3 regions of the Beduini sp. genome follow, and region 2 is predicted to be linked to each of the others. Evidence: predicted binding sites of a transcription regulator. Region 2 holds the regulator's gene; each other region holds the start of a gene.
What was found. The regulator Rex, encoded in region 2, represses fermentation and respiration genes when NADH is low (regulators of the CRP and FNR family bind a similar motif). The targets are predictions, from matches to a motif close to GTGAANNNNTTCAC.
Positions count from the first base shown of each region.

Region 1 (8,516 bases), on a different contig from region 2:
CATCATTTTTCTCACCAATACCAAACAAACTCTTTAATTCAGTCATAAATAATCTCTCCTTTTTATTCTGTTTATTTTCTACACTTTTATCTTATGACGAAAAGCAATGATTGTCTAATGCCTATAATTTATCTTAATCCATGCATTTTAAGCATTAAAAAGGTTTATCCATAACAGAATAAACCTTACTGTTTGATAAGCTGATGAACAAGTTCTAAAAAGCGTTTCATGATTGGCGTAAGTACCTGATGCTTTTTCCATACCAACACCGTATTTGAAACAATTGCAGGTGAAAAGGGAATAAAGCGCATGTCTGTATGATAACGCTCAGTTAAAGCACCTTCGATAGCAATGGCTCCACCCATCTCGTTTTTAAGAATGGCAATGATATTGGAAATCAAATTATAGGATGCCATGAACTGATATTCTCCATAACAGCCTTTTGCCCAGCTTTCCAATTCATTCTTAATGATTGTCCGACGATCATTAAAAAACAGAGGAACCCCGATCAAATCTTTAGGCAACAAAGTCTCTTTATTAGCGATCGGATGAAGCTGATCGACAATCAGTCCCCATGGATCCTGATAGGGAAGACGAATGAAATCAAATTCTTCGATGTCAATCGGTTCAAGCAGGATACCTACATCCAAGATTCCCTGGTTTAGTTTTTCTTTTACTAAATTTGCTTCTCCAGTATAAAAATCATATGTCACCAAAGGATACTGAGAAGAAAAGGAATGAATGATATTTGGCAGGAAATGATAAGAAGCACTGCTTTCTGCTGAACCAATGGAAATCTGACCTATCAGCTGTTCAAGTTCATTTGTCATTTCTCGCTCTGTCTTACTGACGAGATCTAAAATTTCTTCTGCCCGCCTTCTAAAAAGCATACCTGCTTCGGTCAACTGAATACCCCGTTTTCCTCGAATAATCAGCTGCTGTCCGAATTCTTCTTCTAATGACACTAGCTGTCGGCTTAAAGTTGGCTGCGTAATATGAAGAAGTTCAGCACTGCGGGTAATATTTTTCTCTCTGGCAATGGTTAAAAAGTATTCTAATAAGCGTGTTTCCATTTCATCATCTGCCTCCTTTTAATTTATTATAAGGGATTTATAATCAGATATCAAAAGATAATAAAAGCTAAAAGCACTAAGCTCTTAGCCAATAATTATAAAACAAATTTTTCAATGGCTTCCTTAACAGCTCCTTGATCGTAGTCATTTTCTGTCACATATTGACAGAGTTCTTTGATATCTCCTTCTGCACAAGGCACACAGATGCCTAAAGCTGCTTCTTTGATCATATCCACATCGTTATAATTATCACCGATCGCAATCGTTTCATTCATATCAATGCCTAGATATTCGGATAGCCAGCGCAAGGCAAAGCCTTTACTTACACCAATCGCATTAAATTCTAAATAGCGATAAGAAGAATAGCTTGCGCAAACGCCGATTCTTTCTATATCTTCCAACAGATCCTGTTCAATACTTTTTAATAACGGCATATTTGGACGTACATACAATAGTTTAGCGATCTGGTCATCCTTTAAAAAGTCCATATTAAATTCATCAATAATTTTAAAAGGTGCTTTCTGTGCGGTTTTTCTTTCTACTTCGGTAGGGTCTGCATTAAATAAATAACACATACTGGTAGTAAAAATCATCACACAGACATCATAATTCTTCGCTAATTCAAATAGTTCCTTTGCTTGTTCAAACGAAATACCTTGAAAGTGAAGAACTTTATCATCTTTATTTTCCATGATTAAAGCACCATTAAAACAGATTGAATATTGTTCTTCTTTCTGATAAGTTCCGATCTCTTGTAAAATCTCCTGAATCATATTATAAGCACGCCCTGTAGCAGGGACAAATTTTAATCCTTTTGCCTGTGCCTTTTTGATTGCCTCTGCATTCTCTTTAGGAACATGGTGATTCACTAACAGTGTTTCATCCAAGTCTGATAACATTAATTTATACATATCCTTCCTCCTATTGCTTTCATCATAATATAAAGAAAGTAAAAAGTCACTCTTTTTCACTTATAAGAAAAGGAGGTTCCCCTCCTAATCTAAGTCTTCTCCATTGCTGGCAATCACCTTTTTATACCAGTTAAAAGAATCCTTTTTCATTCGTTTAAACGTTCCCTTACCTTCATCATCAACATCAACGTAAATAAATCCGTAACGTTTACTCATTTCACCGGTTCCGGCTGAAACTAAGTCGATGCAGCCCCAAGTGGTATATCCCAATAAGTCCACCCCATCCTTTTCGATGGCTTTTTTTAATTCTTTAATATGACGACGTAAATAATCAATACGGTCAGTATCATGTATTTGCCCGTCTTCAATATAATCGACATCTCCGTACCCGTTTTCCACAATGAATAACGGAATACGATAAGTCGTATAGATTTCATTCAACAGAATGCGCAGTCCTACCGGGTCAATATTCCATCCCCATTTACTTTCTGCTAAATATGGATTTTTCATACCTCCGGCAATATTTCCCACCGACTGCTCTGATTGATCATCAGGATGGGTTGTAATCGTGACACTTTGATAATAGCTAAATGAGATAAAATCAATTGTTCCTTTTCTTAACGCTTCTTCATCTTCTTTGGTAATATCTAAAGTAATGCCTTTATCTTGTAAAATAGCTTTACATTTTGGTGTATATTCCCCTTTAACCATTACATCATTAAAGTAAAAGAAGAACTGATCTTTCATTTTTTGTACTAATAAATTATCCTGTGGATCACAGGTTCCAGCATAAACACTGGCAGCCGCCAACATATTTCCTACTTTTAAGTTAGGATCGATGGAATGTGCCAAAGCCACTGCTTTTGCCCCTGCCACAAAGGCATGATGCAGTGCTTGAAACAGCTTCTTTTCATAATCCTCATTCTTTTCTAAAATCATTCCTAATGCTGAATAAGTAGAATGCAATGCCAGGTTGATTTCATTGAAAGTCAGCCAGTATTTTACTTTTGTATGATAACGTTCAAAGATGACTTGACAGTAATTCATGAAATAATCTATCATTTCACGACTTTCCCAACTATTGCATTTCTTCATTAATCCATAGGGACTTTCATAATGGGAAATGGTCACCATGGGTTGGATATTGTATTTCAAACACTCATCAAATACATCATCATAAAATTTCAATCCTTCTTCGTTAGGTTCCGTCTCATCGCCATTAGGAAAAATTCTTGACCAGTTAATTGATAAACGGAACATCTTGAATCCCATTTCTGCAAACAGGGCAATATCTTCTTTATAGTGATGGTAAAAATCGATGGCTTTATGACTTGGATAATATAATGTTTCATCAATTTCCGGAGTAAACCCTCTTTTCTTGTCTTTACTTCCAGCTAAACGGAGATCTGCGATACTTAAACCTTTTCCATCTTCTTGATAAGCTCCCTCACATTGGTTAGCCGCTACAGCGCCTCCCCATAAAAAATCTTTACTTATACTCATTCGTCTCTTCCTTTCTATTTTTCTTTTAGTTATACTTATTATAGAAATGAATCTACTGTAAAACAAACATTAAAACAACTAAAATCTGTTGGATAATCAACAGATTACAATGAATATGTTGAAAAGGATGAGAAGATATGAAAGAAGATCGCCGTATTCAAAAAACTAAACAAGCCTTAATTAATGCGTTTGGCGCTTTAGTAAAACAACATGAAGGCTATCACATGACAGTAAAAGAATTATGCGAAAAAGCCAATATTAACCGCAGTACCTTTTACTTATACTATCAAGATCTCAATGATTTCTTAGATCAGCTGCAAGATACGGTTGCCCAAGAAGTCGCCAAAATCATCAATACCTATCATCATCCCAAGATTCCTATGATCCAAAATCGTGAGATGATCTTAGCCTTATTTACCTATTTTGAAGAAAAACAGTATTTTATGCAGGCAATCCTGACTCGTTCAGTCTTACGTCGTGCCATCATTGAACATTTTTGTTTTATTTTAGAAAACGAACAAATCTTTAAAGACTATGAAAACGAAGATTTAATGATCCCATATATTACTTATGGCTTTATTGGTCTTGTCAATAAGTGGCTGAATACAAAAAAAGAATCTCCGGAAGAAATGACAGAGATTACCCTTGATTTTTTTAACGGACAATTCCATAAAAAGGAAAAAGGATGAGAGTTCTCATCCTTTTAGCTTGTCTGCAATTATTTACTTAATTCAGAGAAATATTTGATTGTTCTAACCATGTTAGAAGTGTATGAATTTTCATTATCATACCATGCAACAACTTGAACTTCAGTAGTTCCGTTTTCGCAGTCTTTAACCATAGTTTGAGTAGCATCGAATAATGATCCGTAGTTGATTCCAACGATATCAGAAGATACTAATTGTTCTTCAGTATAACCAAATGAAGGGTTAGATGCTGCTTTCATAGCTGCATTGATTTCTTCAACAGTTACTGTTCCTTCAACTACTGCAGTTAAGATAGTAGTAGATCCTGTAGGTACAGGTACACGTTGAGCTGAACCGATTAATTTTCCATTTAATTCAGGGATTACTAATCCGATTGCTTTAGCTGCACCAGTAGAATTAGGTACGATGTTTACAGCAGCTGCACGAGCTCTTCTTAAATCACCTTTTCTATGAGGTCCGTCTAATACCATTTGGTCACCAGTATAAGCATGAACTGTTAACATGATACCAGATTTGATTTTAGCTAAATTGTTTAAAGCGTTAGCCATAGGAGCTAAACAGTTTGTTGTACAAGAAGCTGCAGAGATGATTGTATCATCAGCAGTTAAGATGTTTTCATTTACACCAAATACAACTGTTGGTAAGTCATTTCCAGCTGGAGCTGAGATAACAACTTTTTTAGCACCTGCATCGATATGTGCTTGTGATTTAGCTTTAGATACATAGAACCCAGTACATTCTAATACTACGTCTACACCTAATTCTCCCCAAGGTAATTTTGAAGCATCAGCTTCTGCATAGATCTTAATTGTTTTTCCATCTACAGTGATTGAATCTTCACCAGCAACAACTGTGTCACCTTTTTCGTATCTACCTTGTGCTGAATCATATTTTAATAAATGAGCTAACATTTTAGGATTAGTTAAATCGTTGATAGCTACTACTTCGTAACCTTCTGCTCCAAACATTTGTCTGAATGCTAGACGTCCGATACGTCCAAAACCATTAATTGCAACTTTTACTGCCATTAAAAAATTCCTCCTTATATTTGTATATACATATTATAAGCCACCAATCAAATAAAATCAACACATGAAACCACTTACATGTGAAATTGTTAACTTTTTAGCATGAATATTTTTTTTATTTAGAACTATAATTTAAACATGGAGGTACGAATACATGCAAATCATTCCAACTGTTATTGAGAAAACAGAAAGATCGGAACATGCTTACGATATTTTTTCGAGATTATTAGAAGAAAGAATCATTATACTGACAGGAGAAATCAATGATCAGCTCGCCAGCAGCATTGTTGCTCAGCTACTTTATTTAGATTCTAAAAGCTCTACTCAGCCCATTTATATGTATATCAATTCACCGGGCGGATCAATCAGCTCCGGTTTTGCCATCTATGATACAATGAATTTAGTGAAGTGTGACGTTTCTACCATTGCGGTAGGGATGTGTGCCAGCATGGCAGCTTTTTTATTGTCTTCGGGAACACCGGGAAAACGTCATGCCCTGCCTAACAGTGAGATCATGATTCATCAGCCTTTAGGCGGATTTAACGGACAGGCCAGCGATATTGAAATTACTGCCAAACGCATTCTCAGACAAAAGCAGCATTTAAATGAATTACTGGCTAAACAAACATCAATCCCTTTAAAACAGATTGAAATCGATACTGATCGTGATCATTTTATGACGGCTAAAGAAGCATTGGATTATGGCATTGTCGATGAAATTATTGATCAATAAAGAAAACTGCGCCAATTGACGCAGTTATTTTAATTGCTGAGCTATTTTTGCCATGCTTTGGTAATGCTCCTCTAAAAAATCCTGATAGCCGCAGTAATGCTGATCAAAGTAAGTGATACTTAATCGTTTGCAGTTGCCGTGACAGATATTTTTAAATTTGCATTCAACGCAGCGATCGCATTGCGGATGCGGCTGAGCTAAGAAGTCTTTCATCGCCTTGCTCTGACGAATCTCAGCGAAGCTGGAATCTTTGATATTACCGGTATCATATTCATCTAATACATAAAAATCACAGGGGTATACATGCCCGTTTGACTCAATGACATATTGTGGCAAGCACTGTCCCAGCATCCCGCACTGCTGTGGCGGAACGCCTTTAAACATCAAAATCAGATTATCAAAAAGTGTCACTGACATATAATCCCCTTTTAGATAGTCCGCTTCCCATAAGCGATAGAATATCTTATAGAATTTAGCGAAACCCTGCGGTGTTAATTTATAAGGGTCCTTTTCATTATCCAGTCCCGGCAGACAGGGAATCAGCTGCACATATTTAAATTTCTGTTCTTTAAAAAAGCGATAAAGCTTTTCCGGATGCTTAGCCAAGGGCTGAGATAAAACCGTCAGAATATTATAGTCAATCTGATATTTTTTCAAACGTTCTATGCCTGTCATGATCGTTTTAAAGGTCGGCTTATTGGCATTGGTCAAACGGAAATAGTCATGATTTTCACGATACCCATCTAAGGATACACCCACTAAAAAATGATACTTTTTAAACAGCTGACACCATTCTTCTTCTAATGATACTCCATTGGTCTGAATGGCATATTGAATCGTCTGATTAGATTTTTTATGTAAAGAAACATAATCTGTAAATTTCACAAAGTAGTCAAGACCGGCAACTGTCGGTTCTCCCCCTTGAAAAGCAAAGGTAATTGTCGCTTCATTTTCAACCACTAAGGCACGATCAATTAAAGTATAGAGCGTATCATCGCTCATTACTCCATTAGATATGACTTCCCGATGCTCACTGACATCATGGTAAAAACAATATTTACATTTCAAATTACATAAAGATGATGCCGGTTTGATTAGATAACTATAATATTCCATATGTATACTCCTATCTTCTTAAAAAAGCTTGCACTCTATTATAGACGCTGCATAGATTAGCCCCTAAAACTGTACTGCTAAATAATTTGAGCCCTGTGAACATAAAATAGCCACGCACTTTTATATTAATGAAAAAGAATGAAGCAAAGACCGTGACAATGAATTGTTCCTTCGCCTAGTCCGGCACTGACGCCTAAAAATGTAAGAATAAAATGACAATGATATAAATAATTTCAATCATCATTTCCCATTTCAGACTAAAAGGGGAATGTTTCCCCGCTAGTCTAATCTCATATTTAAATTTAATTGATACATCACATCATTAATTCGTTCTTTACCTACCGTTTCTTCAACCAGCTGGTAAAACATCGTTTCATCAATTAAAGCCTGTTTTTTAAAACATTCAGCAATGTAAGAAGAATCAGGCATATTTTTTATAAAGGCTAAATACCCTTCTTTTAATTCTTCCGTCGTAAAATGGATGCCCTGTATCAACTCCGCTTCACTCTCAACAACTTGCCGATCTAATAATTTCAGATATTCGGGATTAATCTCATGATCAAATCCATAAAATGAATAGAGTTCACTTGGTGCATCATTTTCTTCCATCATTTTTTTGATAGCTTGAATTAATCGGCATTGAATCTCTTTATCTTCAATCTTTCTTGTTTGCTTAGGATCAACATCAATATGATACAAACGGTTTTTGAAACGGTGATAGTTGCTTCCGCCAAATCCTTGAGCAGGGATTTTAAGCAGCGGCACACCTTTAGTAAAGCTAAATGGTTTCGCTAATGTCATTCCTTGAAGTTCCTGTGTGGAAAATAAAGAATTGATATGGGTTGGCATGATCGTGTATTCAAAGATATGATCCTTTTCGTCTGTAATCGGTGCATGCATATACGTATAATGACCATCCGTAATATTAATATTTGAACCAAAGTAGCCATACATTGCATATGGACGATTCGGTTCATCTTTTTCTATGATGCCTTTTAGAGACTGTCCCATCATCTCCTGCGGTTTATCCAATCCAAAATACTCCAGCAAAGTTGCAGGCACGTCAATGTTTTGAGCAAGCGATTGACGTTGTTCGTTTTGGATTTTTGAACGCGGATCATAAATAAAGAAAGGAATATTCGCGATTTCATTATAGATTGGCATGATATTCTTGCCCCACCAGTCATGTTCTCCCAATAAGAAGCCATGATCGGTGTTAACGATCAGCATTGTATCTTTCCATAGATCATAGCGATCAAAGGCATCCAGCACTTTTCCTACATAGGCATCACACATGCTGACTAACGCTTTATAATACCCTTTTAACAGCTCATTCGTACGTCCATCCTGATTATTATAGTAGTATGACGGCCAGCCGTGGAAGCCTTCTTCCAAACCATACATTTTCAGATATTTTTTTGGTACAAAGAACGGTTCATGAGGAT
Region 1 is NZ_JBKTEM010000002.1:407,880-416,395, reverse strand. Features, by position in the region: gene ACLRVU_RS05715 (cupin domain-containing protein) at 1-46, opposite strand, end outside; gene ACLRVU_RS05710 (LysR family transcriptional regulator) at 186-1,073, opposite strand; gene ACLRVU_RS05705 (Cof-type HAD-IIB family hydrolase) at 1,169-1,984, opposite strand; gene ACLRVU_RS05700 (family 1 glycosylhydrolase) at 2,069-3,487, opposite strand; gene ACLRVU_RS05695 (TetR-like C-terminal domain-containing protein) at 3,625-4,176, shown strand; gene gap (type I glyceraldehyde-3-phosphate dehydrogenase) at 4,206-5,222, opposite strand; gene ACLRVU_RS05685 (ATP-dependent Clp protease proteolytic subunit) at 5,377-5,955, shown strand; gene ACLRVU_RS05680 (radical SAM protein) at 5,980-7,071, opposite strand; gene ACLRVU_RS05675 (sulfatase) at 7,351-8,516, opposite strand, start outside.
Region 1: gap (type I glyceraldehyde-3-phosphate dehydrogenase) is a predicted target of Rex. The motif match lies at 5,303-5,316, and genes of this name have one in related genera.

Region 2 (8,516 bases):
TTAGTGAACATTGGTATCATGTGTATCAGGAATTTAAACGGAAGGAAAAGTAGTGGTATTCTACTTTTTTTCTTTTATAAAACTTGTTAAAATGAGGTGGGTGATAATATGTATAAAGTAACGGTAAACAGTGTAGAAGAAACAAACGGTATTGCAATAAAACTAGGACGGGCAATCAAGAAGCATACAGTCATTCTATTAACAGGAGATTTAGGAGCTGGGAAAACGACGTTTACAAAAGGTATTGCCAAAGGCTTAGGAGTAAAAGAAATTGTCAATTCTCCTACTTTTACGATATTAAAAGAGTATCATAGCGGACGCCTCCCATTGTATCATTTTGATGCTTATCGCTTAGAAGACGGCTATGAAGATTTGGGATTTGGAGAATATATCGACAGTGAGGCACTCAGTGTTATTGAATGGCCGATGTATATGCAGGAAGATATACCGGAAGAATATTTGGAGATCAATCTTCAATATGTAGACGAACAAACACGAACTATTGAATTTGTCCCACATGGATTTACTTATGAAGCATTATGCAAGGAGGTATTGGCATGAGAACAATTGTAATGGATACATCAAATCATTATTTAGCGATCGCATTATATGAAGATGGACTGCTAAGAGCCAGCCGTCAGCTGGAAGCATTGAAACAGCAGTCAGAACTTGCCATTCCGGTATTAAAAGATTTGATGGACGGACAGCACTGGCAAATGAAAGACATTGATGAAATGGTCGTTTCTTTAGGACCGGGATCATATACCGGAGTTCGCATTGCGATGACGATTGCTAAAACATTAAGCAGTGTGATGCCGATTCGTTTAAAGGCTATTTCATCTTTAGCGATGCTTGCAGGAGATCAAAAAGCCATTCCGATCATTGATGCCAGAGGCAATAAGCTTTATGTCGGTATGTATGAAAACGGTGAACCGTTAATGGAGGATACTTTAATGGAAGCAGAAGCTTTTGAAACATTTAAGGCTGAGCATCCCGATTTTCCGGTAGTGGCATTAGTCGATGAGATTCCATTGTGTGACAATCTCTATTTATTAAGCAGAAAAGTACCGTATATAAAAGAAAGTGATCGTTTAGTTCCCACTTATATCAAAGGGGTGGAGGCAAAGAAACAATGCTAAGAAAGATGCAGATCGAGGACTTGCCTTTAATCCTAGAGCTGGAAAAAGAACTGTTCAGCAGCCCATGGAAAGAAGAAGACTTTATCTTTGAACTGACGCAGAATCCTTTTGCAACCTACATCGTTTTAAGCATGGATAATGAAATCGTAGGTTACATCGGCTACTGGATCAAAAATCCTTATGTCGAGATTACTAATGTAGCAGTGGGGAAACGTTATCAACGCTGCGGATATGCCAAACAGCTTGTTGCGTACTGCTTAGAAGATGGTGTGAAAAATAATGCTCCGATCTTTACGCTCGAAGTTCGCTTCAGTAATACCCCTGCTATTTCACTATATGAATCCTTTGGCTTTAAACAGGTATCGGTAAGAAAGAATTATTATACAGATCCTATTGAGGATGCACATTTAATGATGAAAGAGGTGAAACAATAATGGCTGTTATACTCGCTATTGAATCAAGCTGTGATGAAACCGCAGCTGCTATTTTAAAAGATAAGAAAGAATTACTGGCTAATGTTGTATCGACACAAATTGCGACCCATAAGCTTTATGGCGGAGTTGTACCTGAATTAGCCAGCCGCATGCATGTAGAAAATATTTCCTATGTTATTAAAGACGCTTTGGCTAAAGCACAGATGACAATGGAGCAGATTGATGCAGTTGCCGTGACTCGCGGACCGGGACTGATCGGTTCTTTGCATGTCGGAATGCAGGCGGCTAAAACTTTAGCCTATGCCTGTGATAAACCTTTGATTGGGGTACATCATATTGCCGGGCATATCTATGCCAATCAGTTAGTCAGTGAACTGAAATTTCCATTGATGGCACTTGTTGTTTCCGGCGGACATACTGAACTTGTCTATATGCGTGATCATCTTCAATTTGAAATCATCGGAACCACCTTAGATGATGCGATCGGTGAAGCCTATGACAAAGTGGGAAGGGTGATTCATGTGCCTTATCCCGGTGGACCGGAAATTGACCGCTTAGCTAAAAACGGAAAACCGATCTATCCTTTGCCTCGACCATTGGATGATGATACTTATAATTTTTCTTACAGCGGACTAAAGTCAGCGGTGATTAATTTAGTACATAAAATGGATCAGCGTCATGAAGAAGTCAATAAGGAAGATCTGTCATGTTCTTTCCAAGAAGCGGCGTTAGGCATCTTAGTCAGCAAGACATTGCGTGCCGCAAAAGCCTATGAAGTGAAACAGGTTATCGTGGCCGGTGGTGTCAGTGCCAACTCTAAGCTAAGAGCAGATTTGACGGCGGCATTTGAAAAAGAACCGATTGAGCTTGTCTTACCGCCATTATGGTGCTGTACGGATAACGCGGCAATGATTGCCATGGCAGGAAGCTATATGTACGATCAAAAATGCTTTGCAGACTTAAAGCTAAGTGCAAGACCAAGTTTGGTGTTGTAAGAACTATAGAATTTAGGTAAAATAAAGGAAGAAAGGATGATTTGATGGATAAAAAAATGCCGAAAATATCAAAAGCCACCATGTCAAGATATCCTATTTATCTAAAAGCATTGCGTAAAATGCAGCATGAAGGAAAAGAAGTCTTTTTATCAAGTGAACTTTATGAAGCCACGGGGATTCAAGATACAACGATCCGACGTGATTTTACGTACCTCTCTAAAACAGAGAATTTAGGGCGCCGAGGAAAAGGGTATGATGTCAAGCATTTGATTGATATCTTTAACGAAGTGTTAGGATTAGGATTACATGAACCTATTATCTTAATAGGGGTTGGAAATTTAGGAAGTGCCATTTTAAAATATAATCGCTGGCAGTACACCGTGGGACAAATTGTCTGTGCCTTTGATTTAGATCCAAATAAAGTGGGAGAAAGATTCGGAGTTAAACTTTATAATATTGATGATTTAGAAGGAAATTTCCCTAAAGGGTGCAAGATCGCAATTTTAGCTATTTCTCAGAATGTTCAAGAAACGGTCAATCGTTTAATGGATTTAGGAATTAAGGGAATCGTCGATTTCACCCATACGCACTTTACTGTACGTCCGGGTGTTGAGGTACAAACTGTCGATGTAGTTGTCGCTATTCAGGAATTGGCAATCAAAATGCATCTAAATGATGATGTAGAAGAGGAATTGTAAAAAAAGTATTGATAAATATTTAGGAAGATGGTAATAATATAGGTACAAGTAATGATTTGAGAGCATACATCGCCTATTAAGCGAGTTTTGGATGGTGAAAGCAAAACACTTAGATGCTATGTAACACTCAATGAACTAGATAGGAGAAATGTGAGTAGACTATCTCGCTTAGCGGCGTTAAAGCTTAGAGAGCATCTTTTTTAAAGATGAAGTAAGGATGGTACCGCGCTTAGTCGTTCCTTTTTAGGAACGGCTTTTTTATTTACAAAAGGAGGAAAGAAACCATGTTTGAGTTTGAAACAATCAGAGAGTTATATGAAATGGTCATTTCAGGAAATATCGTAGAAAGTGAATCATTGGAATACGTCGAAATCGAAGGATGGGTACGTACAAATCGTGATAATGGAAAAGTAGGATTTATTGCATTAAATGATGGAACATATTTCAAAAATGCACAAATTGTGTATTTACAAGAAAGTTTAAAAAACTTTGATGAAATCAAAAAAGTAAAAACCGGAGCAGCTTTAAAAATCTTAGGAAAATTTAAGCTGACACCGGACGCAAAACAACCATTCGAAATCGAAGCTACTGAAATCACGATCGAGGGAGATTGTGACGAAGATTATCCGCTGCAAAAGAAACGCCATAGTATGGAGTATTTAAGAGAGATACCACATTTAAGACCTCGTACTAATACTTTTATGGCAGTATTTAGAATCCGCTCATTACTTGCAATGGCAATCCATGAATTTTTCCAAGATCAAGGATTTGTCTATATCCACGCTCCAATCATTACCGGAAACGATGCTGAAGGAGCAGGAGAAACTTTCACCGTTACAACTCGAAATGATGGCAACTATGAAGAAGATTTCTTTGGAAAGAAAGCCTCTTTGACAGTTTCAGGACAATTACATGTAGAATCTTTTGCCTTAGCGTTTAGAGATGTTTATACATTCGGTCCTACCTTCAGAGCAGAAATCTCTAACACCAGCCGCCATGCAAGTGAATTCTGGATGATCGAACCGGAAATTGCCTTTGCCGATTTGGATGATGATATGAACCTTATTGAAGATATGGTAAAATACTGTATTCAATATGTATTAGACAACGGAGCGGCAGAAATGGAATTCTTAAACCAATTTGTTGATAAAACCTTATTGGATCGTTTAACTCACGTCTTAAACTCTGAATTTAAACGTTTAAGCTATAGTGATGCTGTCGATATTTTAATTAAATCAGGGAAGAAATTTGAATATCCGGTCGAATGGGGAATTGATCTTGCCAGTGAACATGAAGTCTATTTATGCAGTGAAGTGGTGAAAGGACCAGTATTCTTAAAAGATTACCCTAAAGATATCAAAGCTTTCTATATGCGTGTTAACGATGATGGTAAGACTGTGGCAGCAGCGGACTTATTAGTTCCGGGAATCGGAGAATTAGTTGGTGGAAGTCAAAGAGAAGAACGCTATGATGTCTTAGCGGCACGTATGGATGAAATGGGTGTTGATCAGGAATCATTACAATGGTATATGGATCTAAGAAGATACGGTGGTGTTAAGCATGCCGGATTCGGATTGGGATTTGAACGTTTAGTCATGTATATTACAGGTGTTCAAAACATTCGTGATGTGCTTCCTTATCCACGTACACCAAGAAATTTAAAATTCTAAGCGGTCAATGACCGCTTTTTTTAAAAGGAGAAGAGGATGAAAATTGGAATTATAACTGCTTTGACAATAGAAGCGGCAGACTATATTAAACACTTTGGCTTAGTTGAACAAAGTGATAACCATGGATTAAAAACTTATTACGGACACTATAAAAAATATGATATTTATCTTACGATCACCAGCTGTGGAAAAGTCAATGCAGCTTACTGTACGAAACATATGATTGATGCGATTCAACCGGATTGTCTTCTTCACAGCGGCATTGCGGGTGGAATCGGAAGTGACATTCGCCCACTTGATCTTGTTGTGGCAAAAGAGGTAACGTATCATGATGTCGATCCACAGCAAATGATTGAATTTCCACCTTGTTTAAGCGCCTTTCAATGTGATTTGGGATTGATTGATATAACTCTAAAACATATGGAGATAATGAAAATTCCTGCTAAGGTTGGTCGTATCATAAGCGGAGACAGTTTTATTGCAGATGAAGCAAAAGCAAAGCTTTTAGCGAAAACTTATCAGGCAGAAATGGTCGACATGGAAAGTGCCGCAATTGGACAGGTATGTCAGTTGGAGAATATTCCATTATTGATTATTCGTTGTGCCAGTGATGAAGCGGGGAACGAAGCCATTGATACTTATGAAGAAAACGAAGAAAAAGCCTCAAATCAGGCAGCACAAGTTATTTTATCACTATTAGAAAATGAACTTATATAGACATTTAGTACAACAATGTGTTTTTTCTTTAAGAGTGAAAAAAATGATAAAACATAAATAACTGGCAGTCCGCACTAAAATGCGCTAGAATTTAAATAGATTTAATATAAAGGAGAGCGAATCATGAAAACAATTTATATCAATGGGGAGGTTTACACTGTTACTCAGGGATTCTGTGAAGCCTTTGTGGTACAGGATAATCAATTTATCTATGCCGGTACGAATGAAGAAGCTCTGCGACATGCAGATGAAGCTTCAGCAGTAATTGATCTGGAAAATAAGTTTGTCACGGCAGGATTTAATGATAGTCATATGCATGTCTTAAATTTTGGTTATACATTAAATATGGCAAACTTAGCCGCTGCCACAACATCTCTTAATGATGTATTAGAATGCTTAAAGACATATATTCAAAAGAATCATATACCAGAAGGCAGCTGGGTAAAAGGAAGAGGCTGGAATCATGACTTCTTTAATGATGTTCATCGTTTTCCGACACGTTATGACCTTGATTCAGTATCTACTCAACATCCGATCTTAATTACCCGTGCCTGTGGTCATGTGTTGGTATGCAATTCAAAAGCGATCGAACTTTTAGGATTAACACCGAATATGGAACCAGTAGTAGGCGGAGAATTTGAGGTCGTTGATAATGAATTAAATGGAGTGTTTAAAGAAAATGCCTTAAACCTTATTTATAGTAAAGTCCCTCAGCCCACAGTAGATGAAATAAAAACAATGCTTGTTAAAGCGTTTCATGAATTAAACACATATGGCATTACATCAGCACAGTCAGATGATTTAGTGGTATTTGAAAACTATAAAGATATTTTGCAGGCATTCAAAGAATTAGATGAAGAAAACAAGATGACGATAAAACTTTATGAACAATCGCATTTTACTAGGTTAGATACATTAAAAGAATTTTTACATGATGGCTATAATACCGGTAAAGGAACGGAACACTTTAAAATTGGTCCGTTAAAGCTAATGGCAGATGGTTCTCTAGGGGCAAGAACTGCGTTAATGTCAGTCCCTTACGCAGATGATCCAACACGTACCGGTGTTCAGGTATTTACTCAAGATGAATTGAATGAAATGGTAGATTATGCATCAAGTCATGGTATGCAGGTTGCTATTCATTCAATCGGAGACAAATCAGCCGATATGATTATCGAAGCCTATGAAAGAACATTGACCAGACATCCGCGAACAGATCATCGTCATGGAATCGTTCACTGTCAAATCACTCGACCTGATATTTTAGATAAATTTAAAGAATTAGAACTACAGGCTTATATCCAATCTATTTTTTTAGATTATGATATTATGATTGTTGAAGACCGTGTCGGACATGAGCGGGCTCAAACAAGCTATGCATTCAAAACTTTATTTGATGTCAGCCACGCTTCAAACGGTTCAGACTGTCCTGTTGAATTACCGGATGTCTTGAAAGGTATGCAATGTGCTGTGACACGCTGTTCAACTCATGGTCAGGGACCTTATATTCCAAGTCAAGCTTTAAGTGTTGAAGAAGCTATTCAGTCTTTCACAATTCATGGTGCTTATGCTTCATTTGAAGAGAATTTAAAAGGATCCATTGAGGTTGGCAAAGCTGCTGATTTCGTTGTCTTAGAACAGTCTCCTTTTAAGATAGATACATTTAAAATTAAAGATATAAAAGTGTGTGCAACTTATCTGAATGGACGTTGCGTATATAAAAATTAATTGAATTATTTCTAAAATATAACGAAAATAAGGGGGTAAATTGATTTCCAATCGTTTACCCCTTGCTTTATTTGTTGACAATAATACATAAAACTTGATCTCATTTGATGGTTTTTAATTTTATCGTTGCACTTTTGTCAAGTTTCTACAATAAGCTATAGATAAATTTTTATTAATAATATATAATCTACTCGTAAAATTATTTTGAGGAGGAAAATGATATGAAGAAATTATTGAGAAATCTAGCCGTTGTAGCTTTAGTATTGGGAGTCTGCAGCTTTGACCCTATCCATGGTACTCCATGTGATCACCAACATGACGCTGAATGTGGATACAACGAAGTAACAGGAACAGGGTGTACCCATGCGCATGATGATGGTATAAGACCTTGCGATAATGATAACGGACCACTTGGGTAATGGAAAAATTCAATTTAAATGAACGCCGTCTGGTAACGTTTAAACGAAAAGAACTGGGGTTAACTGTTGGACAAGTAGCAGATGAACTCCATATGAGTAAAAGTAATCTTAGTAGGATAGAGAACGGTAAAATAATGGTTTCAGAAGATAATAGGGAACTGTTAGAGACACGTTTCTCTATCAATTTTTCTTTAGAAGATAAATATTATTATTTAACATTAGAAAAATTAAATAAGGTTACTGAATTATTGATATTTTATAAACTTTTTGATGAATATTCTCGTAATCAGGTCGATAATGCTAATCAATATGTATTGCAATCGGTAGCTTATCCTGTACATATATTATTAAGACTTCTAGTTTATTCTGTAAAATATATGGAATGGAAATTTGTAACTAAGTATATTGCAATTTTTAATAGCATAATAGATTTACTCGAACCCTCACTTCAGAAAATATTTTATATTAGTAAAATAAGCTTTTTATACTTTAATAAAGATTACAATAAATCACTTAGTTTATGCATGTACGTAGAAGAAAATTATAATCCTGAGCCATTACTGGATTCTTATATCTATCATGTTAAATCAATGATATATATTTGTTTAGGGGATCAAGATTTAACTGTTAGGTCGATAAATAGAGCAATTGAATTATCAACATCTATTGGAAACTCCCCACGATTAGTAGCATTAAACATCTTAAAAGGAAATAGT
Region 2 is NZ_JBKTEM010000005.1:33,104-41,619, forward strand. Features, by position in the region: gene ACLRVU_RS09225 (DUF402 domain-containing protein) at 1-53, shown strand, start outside; gene tsaE (tRNA (adenosine(37)-N6)-threonylcarbamoyltransferase complex ATPase subunit type 1 TsaE) at 109-561, shown strand; gene tsaB (tRNA (adenosine(37)-N6)-threonylcarbamoyltransferase complex dimerization subunit type 1 TsaB) at 558-1,139, shown strand; gene rimI (ribosomal protein S18-alanine N-acetyltransferase) at 1,133-1,573, shown strand; gene tsaD (tRNA (adenosine(37)-N6)-threonylcarbamoyltransferase complex transferase subunit TsaD) at 1,573-2,568, shown strand; gene ACLRVU_RS09250 (redox-sensing transcriptional repressor Rex) at 2,613-3,266, shown strand; gene asnS (asparagine--tRNA ligase) at 3,551-4,936, shown strand; gene ACLRVU_RS09260 (5'-methylthioadenosine/adenosylhomocysteine nucleosidase) at 4,973-5,653, shown strand; gene ACLRVU_RS09265 (amidohydrolase) at 5,777-7,381, shown strand; gene ACLRVU_RS09270 (hypothetical protein) at 7,603-7,800, shown strand; gene ACLRVU_RS09275 (tetratricopeptide repeat protein) at 7,800-8,516, shown strand, end outside.

Region 3 (8,516 bases), on a different contig from region 2:
GCAGCCAAGCAAGATTATCCACGCGCCATTTCATGTATCGGGTATTGTTATGAAGCGGGTCAGGGGTGCGAGCAGGATGAGAAAAAAGCAACCGATTATTATCGAAAAGCATCTGACCTTGGATATCCGGTAGCCCAATGCAATTTAGGGTATTGCTATGAAGTTGGAATTGGGGTTGAAGAAGATGCCAAGCAGGCTGTTCACTTCTATCAGTTGGCAGCAGAACAAGGCTATCCGCGTGCCCAATGTAATTTAGGACTTTGCTATGAAGTGGGACGTGGTACTCAAAAGAATATGGAAGAAGCGGTAAAATGGTATATTGCCGCCTCTAATCAGCATTATCCACGTGCGATGTATAATTATGCCTGCTGTTTAGAAAACGGTGATGGTGTAGAAGCTAATATGGAAGAAGCGTTTGTTTGGTATAAAAAAGCGGCGGATGCAGGATTTGCAAGAGCCCAGTGTGTAACTGGCTACTGCTATGAAATGGGAGAAGGGACTACAAAAGACCTTGCTTTGGCACTTCATTATTATACTTTATCAGCGGAAAATGAGGATGCAGTCGGACAATGCAACTTAGGCTATATGTACGATTACGGAATCGGAACAGAAAAAAATATCGATTTGGCATTTAAATGGTATCAGGCTTCTGCTCAGCAAGGCTATCCGCGTGCCCAATGCAATTTAGGCTATTGCTATGAAGTAGGAGACGGTGTCGAAGCGGATCTCAAAACGGCTGCTGAATGGTATCAAAAAGCTGCGGATCAGGATGATATCAATGCCTGCTGTAATCTTGGGGTTTTCTTTGAATTCGGAAAAGGTGTGGAACAATCTTATGAAAAAGCGGTGGAATACTATCAAAAAGCTGCTGATATGAATTCGGGCAGAGGGATGACTAACTTAGGGGTTATGTATGAAAACGGCTATGGGGTTGATAAAAATCCGGATAAAGCCGTAGAATTATATCGTCGTGCCTCTGATCTTGGGTATGCCAGAGCTACTTGCTTCTTAGGGTATTGCTATGAAACGGGAATCGGTGTCGAAGTCGATCTTAAAAAGGCGATTGAACTATATCAAAGCAGTGCAGATGCAAAATTTCCGCAAGGGATCTATAACTTAGCTTGCTGTTATGATTTTGGAACCGGTGTGAAAAAAGATGAAGCAAAAGCTGTTGTGCTTTATCAAGAAGCCGCAGATTTAGGACATATTACAGCGATCAATAATTTAGGAGTCAACTATGAAAATGGAACCGGTGTCAAAAAGGATGAAGCAAAAGCAGTAGAACTTTATGCCAAAGCAGCCCGTCAGGGAAATCGCATCGCTAAAAGCAATTTAGGGCACTGTTATGAAAAAGGTATTGGCGTTAAAAAAGATTTAGATGAAGCGATTCGCTGGTATCAGGAAGCTGTAAATGATGGGTACGAAGAAGCGGTTGAGAAACTGGAAAACGTCAAAAAAGAAAAAGCAGAACAAGAAAAAAATAAGAAAAAGGGACTCTTTGGTTTCCTTAAAAAGTAGAATAACCGCTGGTGAAGCCGGCGGTTTTTCTTTAGTAATTAATAGTAATTAAGGAAAATTCTTGGTATGATAAACAAGGTAGGAGGTAGGTTATGAGTAAAGCTTTCTTTTTTGATATTGATGGGACATTGTTAGATACTCCACATGGACTCATTGATATTTCATCGGTGAATAAAGCCGCTATTTTAAAACTTCAGCAAGAGCATCTGGCATTCATTGCGACTGGAAGAACAAAATGTTTTATTGTAAAGCCGATTCGGGATTTCCCTTTTAGCGGTTTTGTGACATGCAATGGAGCTTATGTGGAATATAAAGGGAAATGCATCTTTAAGCAAAAAATTTCTCAGTCTGCTATTAAAACGCTGATACAGGTATGTGATCAATATGGTTTTGATTACTATATTGAAGGCTATGATCATATTTATGTAAATGATAAAAATAGAAAAAGCATCCAGGATTTCAGCAGACGCTGGGAAATGAATGCAGAAACGATGGTGGATAGCTTCGATGAAGAGGATATTGAAGCGTATATTGCAATGGTCAAGGTTCAAGCTCCTAAAGAATTTAAGTTAGTCTATGATTTGCTGGGAGAACATTTTGATATTGCTCAGCATCCTAATCAGCTTTCCTTTGATCTTAATATCAAAGGGATTAATAAAGGGGTAGGAATCATTGAACTGACTAAAGCATTAGCCATTGATATTAAGGATACCTATGCTTTTGGTGATGGAAATAATGATCTTGAAATGCTAAGTGTTGTTGGGCACGGTATAGCGATGGAAAATGCTGTAGAAGCATTGAAAGAAATTGCCGAATACATCAGTGATGATGTGGCATCAGATGGTGTAGCCAAAGCGTTAAAGCATTACCGGTTTATTTAAAAAGGTTGGAATTTCCAACCTTTTTAAATATAGATAAATAGGCCGATGACACCACATAAGCTCATCATGACAATCGGATTCACCTTATATTTTCTTAATAAAAATAAGGCAGCTCCAAATACCAGCATTGCCAGCAAATCCCCATGAACAGAGCTGTTTAAAGTGGAAGTGCCAAAAAAAGTCAGCAGCAGAATCGTAAAGGCGGCAGAGACGATTAAACCTAAAGAGGTGGCTTTCAATGATTTAAGGATCTCAAAAATATATTTAGAATGTTTATATTTTTTGAAGAACTCATAAAGCAAGGTAGAAATAAGGATACCACACAGGATACATCCTACAGTGGCAACGATAGCGCCGGGAATGCCTGCAATCTGAATCCCGACAAAAGTAGAGGTGTTCACCGCTAAAGGACCCGGTGTCATTTGTGATATAGTAATAATATCAGTAAATACTTTTTCACTGATCCATCCCTGTGTTAAAACAACTTGCTGCTGAATCATCGGTATGATCGCATAACCGCCGCCGATACTGCATAGACCGATTTTTAAAAAGGTCATAAAAAGATTAAACATGCTTTTGCCTCCTTTTGACAACCGGCTGCATAAATAAGAAGAAAACGCTGATTAAAGAACTGATAACCAGGATCAGCATGACATTAACATTAAAAAAAGCATTGGCAATAAAAGCGGCGGGAACCAATAGATTTAATAATACCGATTTTTCTTCTAAGATCATTTTATACATATCAATAATCAAATCAACGATCAGAGCGGCAACGCCGGCTTGCATACCTTTTAAGATTGCGGCGATATAGAGATTATTGGAAAATGCCACATACCAAGTAGATATAAAGCTGAGAATGATGATGGGAGGAAGAATCGAACAAAGACTACTGATGAGGATGCCGATCCAGCCGGCGGTGCGTTTTCCTGCTAAGATACTTAAATTGATTGCGATTGCTCCCGGAGAAGATTGAGCAATGGCAGCCATCTCCATCAGTTCCTCCTCACTGAATAATTTTCTTTGCTCGACGAAGTATTTTCTGATCATCGGGATGACCACATACCCTCCGCCAAAAGTAAACGTACTGATAAATAGATTGACATAACACAGCCATAAATAAAAACGAATTTTCTCTTTCATAGAACTCCTTTCTTTGTATGCAAGGTTTATTATAAAAGTTGCTTTGCCATTTGTGAAATGATAATATATTGGGAGTGATATGAATAAAATTCATGGCAAAAGGAGCTTTATATGAACCTTAAACACTATCTTATTTTTAGAGAAGTCGCTAAAACAGAAAATTTTACCCGTGCCGCAGAAAATCTGTTTTTAACACAATCAGCCGTTTCTCATGCAATGAAAGAATTAGAAGGTAAAGTCAATACGCCTTTATTTGAAAGAATGCATAAAAGTGTGAAGCTGACAAAAAGCGGAGAATTACTTTTAAAAGAAGTCCTCCCTCTTCTTGAAGAAATGGAACGCTTAGAGGCTCGTTTAGGGGAGTTGAAGGAAGCGGCGCCGCTTTCTATTTCCAGTTGTATTACGTTTGCCCAAATTTGGCTGCCCCGCTATATTGAGCAGTTTCAAAGTATTCATCATACTAAAGTACAAGTAGAGATTAACAGTGCGGCTTCAGCGTTAAAAGCATTATTAGAGGGAAGAGCGGATGTTGCCTTTATTGAAGGGGCACTGCCGTCACAGTCTTTTTTAATGACTCCGATTTTAAATTATGACATTGGGGCTTATGTGTCACCTAATACAACGATTCATAGTAAATTATCACTCAAAGCATTGATGGAGCATCGCTTGCTGTTAAGAGAACGCGGGAGTGCAGTGCGGGAAACTTTTGAATCAGCCGTGACATTGGCGGGTTATCAGCTTTTTGCTCAGTGGGTCAGTGTGGATTCACAAACCTTGATCGAAGCAGCAAAAATGGGATTAGGCATTGCGATTTTACCCAAAGTATTGGTTCAGCAGGAGTTAAAAGAAAACAAATTGATAGAATTAGAGATTACAGATTTAAACCTGAGCAATCCAATCACGATGGTAATGAATAAGAATAAAAAGATGACACCGATGCTGGAAGCATTTTGTGCGAATATACCGCATGATATCTTGTTATAATAAAGGTGAAGGAGAAAATCGAATGGAGTATAAAACAATCACACCGCAGACTGCAAAAGAAATGATCGATCATGAAAAAGTAGCGATCGTGGATGTTCGTGAAGAAGATGAGTATGCAGCAATGCCATATCCCAGGGTCAATCCTGCTTCCCTTAGGAACGATTACACAAACAGCAGCGGAATCATTAAAAGATCTCGATGAAAAGATTTTAGTCTATTGCCGCAGCGGAAAAAGAAGTGCGGCGGCATGTGAACAACTTGAAAAAATGGGCTATCAGAATGTGTATAACTTTGGTGGAATTTTAGATTGGCCCTATGAAATCAATCGGTAAGGATTGCAGAACTGCAATCTTTTTTTAATTTATAAAGGTTAGTTTTATGAAAGGACTTTCGTTTGTAAAGGAGTGAAAATCAAGCTGTTTTGAACATAAAAAAAGTGTAAAATTTTGAAAAAAACGTTCTTTTGGCGATTCACTTTAAAATTAAGAAAAAGTATGATAAAATCAATATAAATAAGAGCTAGTTTGATTTACATTTCACGGGGTTTAAAAAAATTTTTTAAGTGTAAGCGCTTAATGTCAAAAAGGAGGTAAAAAAGCTATTGTATTTTTTTTCACAAGATGATAAACTACGTGTGTAAATCAAATTAAATATTTCACAAAAAACATACGGAGGTGTGATCATGGCAGAAAAAAAAGTTGCCAAAGTAGAAGAAATGACAAATGAACAAGTGGATGCTTATGTAGATGGTCTAGTAAGCAAAGCCTTAGTTTCATTGGAAAAATTTAGACGTTTAGATCAAGATGCAGTAGATTATATCGTAGCAAAATGTTCAGTTGCTGGATTAGATCAGCACGGTGTTTTAGCAGAAGCTGCTATCAAAGAAACTGGCAGAGGGGTATTTGAAGACAAAGCCGTTAAAAACTTATTTGCCTGCGAATACGTAAACTCTAACTTACGTCACTTAAAAACAGTAGGAATCATCAATGAAGATCCACTAACTGGAATCACTGAAATTGCTGAACCGGTTGGGGTAGTGTGTGGAATTATCCCTACAACAAACCCAACTTCTACAGTTATCTTTAAATCATTAATCGCTTTAAAAACAAGAAACCCAATCATCTTCTCATTCCATCCATCTGCTCAACAATGTTCTAAGTTAGCAGCTATTTGTATGAGAGATGCAGCGGTTGCAGCCGGAGCTCCGGAAGATTGTATTCAATGGTTGGATTTACCAACTCCATCAATGTATGCAACAACTTCATTAATGAATAATGATGGTATCGCTACAATCTTGGCAACAGGTGGTAACGCAATGGTTAAAGCTGCTTATTCTTGCGGTAAGCCAGCATTAGGTGTAGGAGCTGGAAATGTGCCTGCATACTTAGAAAAAACTTGTAACATCAAGCGTGCAGTGAATGACGTTATCCTATCAAAATCTTTTGATAACGGGATGATCTGTGCCTCTGAACAAGCAGCAATCATCGATCATGAAATCTATGATGAAGTGATCAATGAAATGAAACGCTTTAAAGTTTATTTTGTAAATGATAAAGAAAAAGAAGCATTAGAAAAATATATGTTCGGATTTGCTTCTAACTCTGAAGGTGTTGAAAACGCTAAATTAAATCCAAATATCGTTGGACATTCAGCTTATTCAATCGCTTTGGAAGCCGGAATCAAAGTACCGGAAGATACTCAGATTCTTTGTGCAGTATGTAATGAAGTAGGACCAAAAGAACCTTTAACAAGAGAAAAATTATCTCCAGTATTAGCAATTTTAAAAGCGGATTCTACAGAAGACGGTATCGCAAAAGCAGCAGCAATGGTTGAATTTAACGGTTTAGGACACTCTGCAGCGATCCATACTCAAAATCATGATGTAACAATCGAATTCGGTAAAGCTTGTAAAGCAATCCGTATTATTGAAAATGCTCCATCTACATTCGGAGGAATCGGTTCAGTTTATAATGCCTTCATTCCTTCATTAACATTAGGATGTGGATCTTATGGTAGAAACTCAGTTTCTAACAACGTAAGTGCCATCAACTTATTAAATATTAAGAGAGTAGGGAGACGTAACAACAATATGCAATGGGTTAAACTTCCACCAAAAATCTATTTCGAAAAGAACTCAATCAAATACTTGATTGATATGAAAGAAATGGAAAAAGCTATGATCGTCACTGACCGTGGTATGTATAATTTAGGTTATGTAGCTAAAATTGAAGATGCGATCAAGAGAAGAAGAAATAAAGTAGATATCGAATTATTCTTTGATGTTGAACCAGATCCAAGTGTAGATACAGTACAAAAAGGTGTTGAATTGATGAATAAATTCAATCCTGATGTTATTATCGCTTTAGGTGGAGGTTCTTCAATGGATGCCGCTAAAGTTATGTGGTTATTACATGAACATCCGGAAGTAAACTTCGATGATATTAAACAAAAATTCATGGACATTAGAAAACGTGCATTCAAATTCCCTGAATTAGGTAAGAAAACAAGATTAATCTGTATCCCAACAACTTCAGGTACAGGTTCAGAAGTAACACCATTTGCGGTTATTACTGATCGTAAAGAAAATAAAAAATATCCATTAACTGACTATGCATTAACACCAACAGTAGCCATCGTAGATCCAGAATTTGCAATGAGTATGCCTGCTTCTATCGCTGCGGATACAGGAGTTGACGTATTAACTCATGCCGTTGAAGCTTATGTTTCAATCTTAGCATCTGACTTTACAGATGGATGGGCTAAACAAGCTGTTAAATTAGTATTCGATTACTTAGAAAGATCAGTTAAAAATGGTAAAAACGATCCTGAAGCAAGAGAAAAAATGCATAATGCTGCAACGATCGCTGGTATGGCATTCGCAAATGCTTTCTTGGGTATGAATCACTCATTAGCGCATAAGATCGGTGGAGAATTCCATGTCCCTCATGGACGTACAAACGCTATTTTATTACCACATGTTATCCGTTATAACGGAACAGTACCTACAAAATTAAACATCTGGCCTAAGATCGAAAACTATAAAGCTGATGTTAAATACATGGAATTAGCTCAGTTAATCGGATTAAATCCAAAAACTCCGGCTGAAGGTGTAGAAATGTTTGCACAAGCTTGTGATGAGTTATCAGGAAAAGTTGGAATCCCTTCTAACTTCGCATCTCAGGGAATCAGCAAAGAAGATTGGGAAGAAGCAGTTCACAGAATCGCTATGAACGCTTATGAAGATCAATGTTCACCAGCTAACCCTAGAATGCCGATGGTTAAAGATATGGAACAAATCTTAAGATTAACTTACAGCTATGAAAGAAAAACAACTAAAAAGTAATGTCTGAAATTGAAATAATCTGGGGATCAAACCTCAGATTATTTTTTTGTTTTTTATTTGGAATAGACAGACATTATGATATACTATAAGGGTTAAGAAGGAGGCTCGTATGAAAATAAATAAATCATTCATTATATACTTTATTTTATTTTTATCTACCCTTCTTTATCAAATCTTTGTAGCCGTAAGTCCCCTTATTACATTTGGAGTAAAAGAAAAAATCGGAGTCGTGACACTGGGGATTTTATGGCTGAGCCTTTGTGTATGGCAGCTATTAAAAGAATTAAAGGAACGTTCACAAAAACGTAAGCTGATGACCGCCTTTATTTTTATTGTTTTTATTATTTATTTGGTTAATCTCGTCTATTTATTATTCTTTGATAGCGACTTTGGCAGAAATATCACCGTGCAAAGTAATAAACTCTTATCCCATATGGTTGAAGGGATTAATTTAGAACCGTTTAAAATGATGAAGGACTACATGCTGGCTTATCAAAATGGCAATATCTACTTATCCCATCTATTGCTTAATGTTGTAGGCAATTTAATCGTCTTTGCTCCAATGGGGATTCTGTTGCCAACCTTATCGGAAACGATGGATTCTTTCTTTCGCTTTCCGCTTTTTATGGCGACAACTATCATTTTAA
Region 3 is NZ_JBKTEM010000002.1:365,981-374,496, forward strand. Features, by position in the region: gene ACLRVU_RS05465 (SEL1-like repeat protein) at 1-1,518, shown strand, start outside; gene ACLRVU_RS05470 (HAD family hydrolase) at 1,611-2,399, shown strand; gene ACLRVU_RS05475 (chromate transporter) at 2,423-2,971, opposite strand; gene ACLRVU_RS05480 (chromate transporter) at 2,964-3,542, opposite strand; gene ACLRVU_RS05485 (LysR family transcriptional regulator) at 3,654-4,526, shown strand; gene ACLRVU_RS05490 (rhodanese-like domain-containing protein) at 4,549-4,728, shown strand; gene ACLRVU_RS05495 (rhodanese-like domain-containing protein) at 4,688-4,858, shown strand; gene adhE (bifunctional acetaldehyde-CoA/alcohol dehydrogenase) at 5,209-7,869, shown strand; gene ACLRVU_RS05505 (VanZ family protein) at 7,979-8,516, shown strand, end outside.
Region 3: adhE (bifunctional acetaldehyde-CoA/alcohol dehydrogenase) is a predicted target of Rex. The motif match lies at 5,172-5,185, and genes of this name have one in related genera.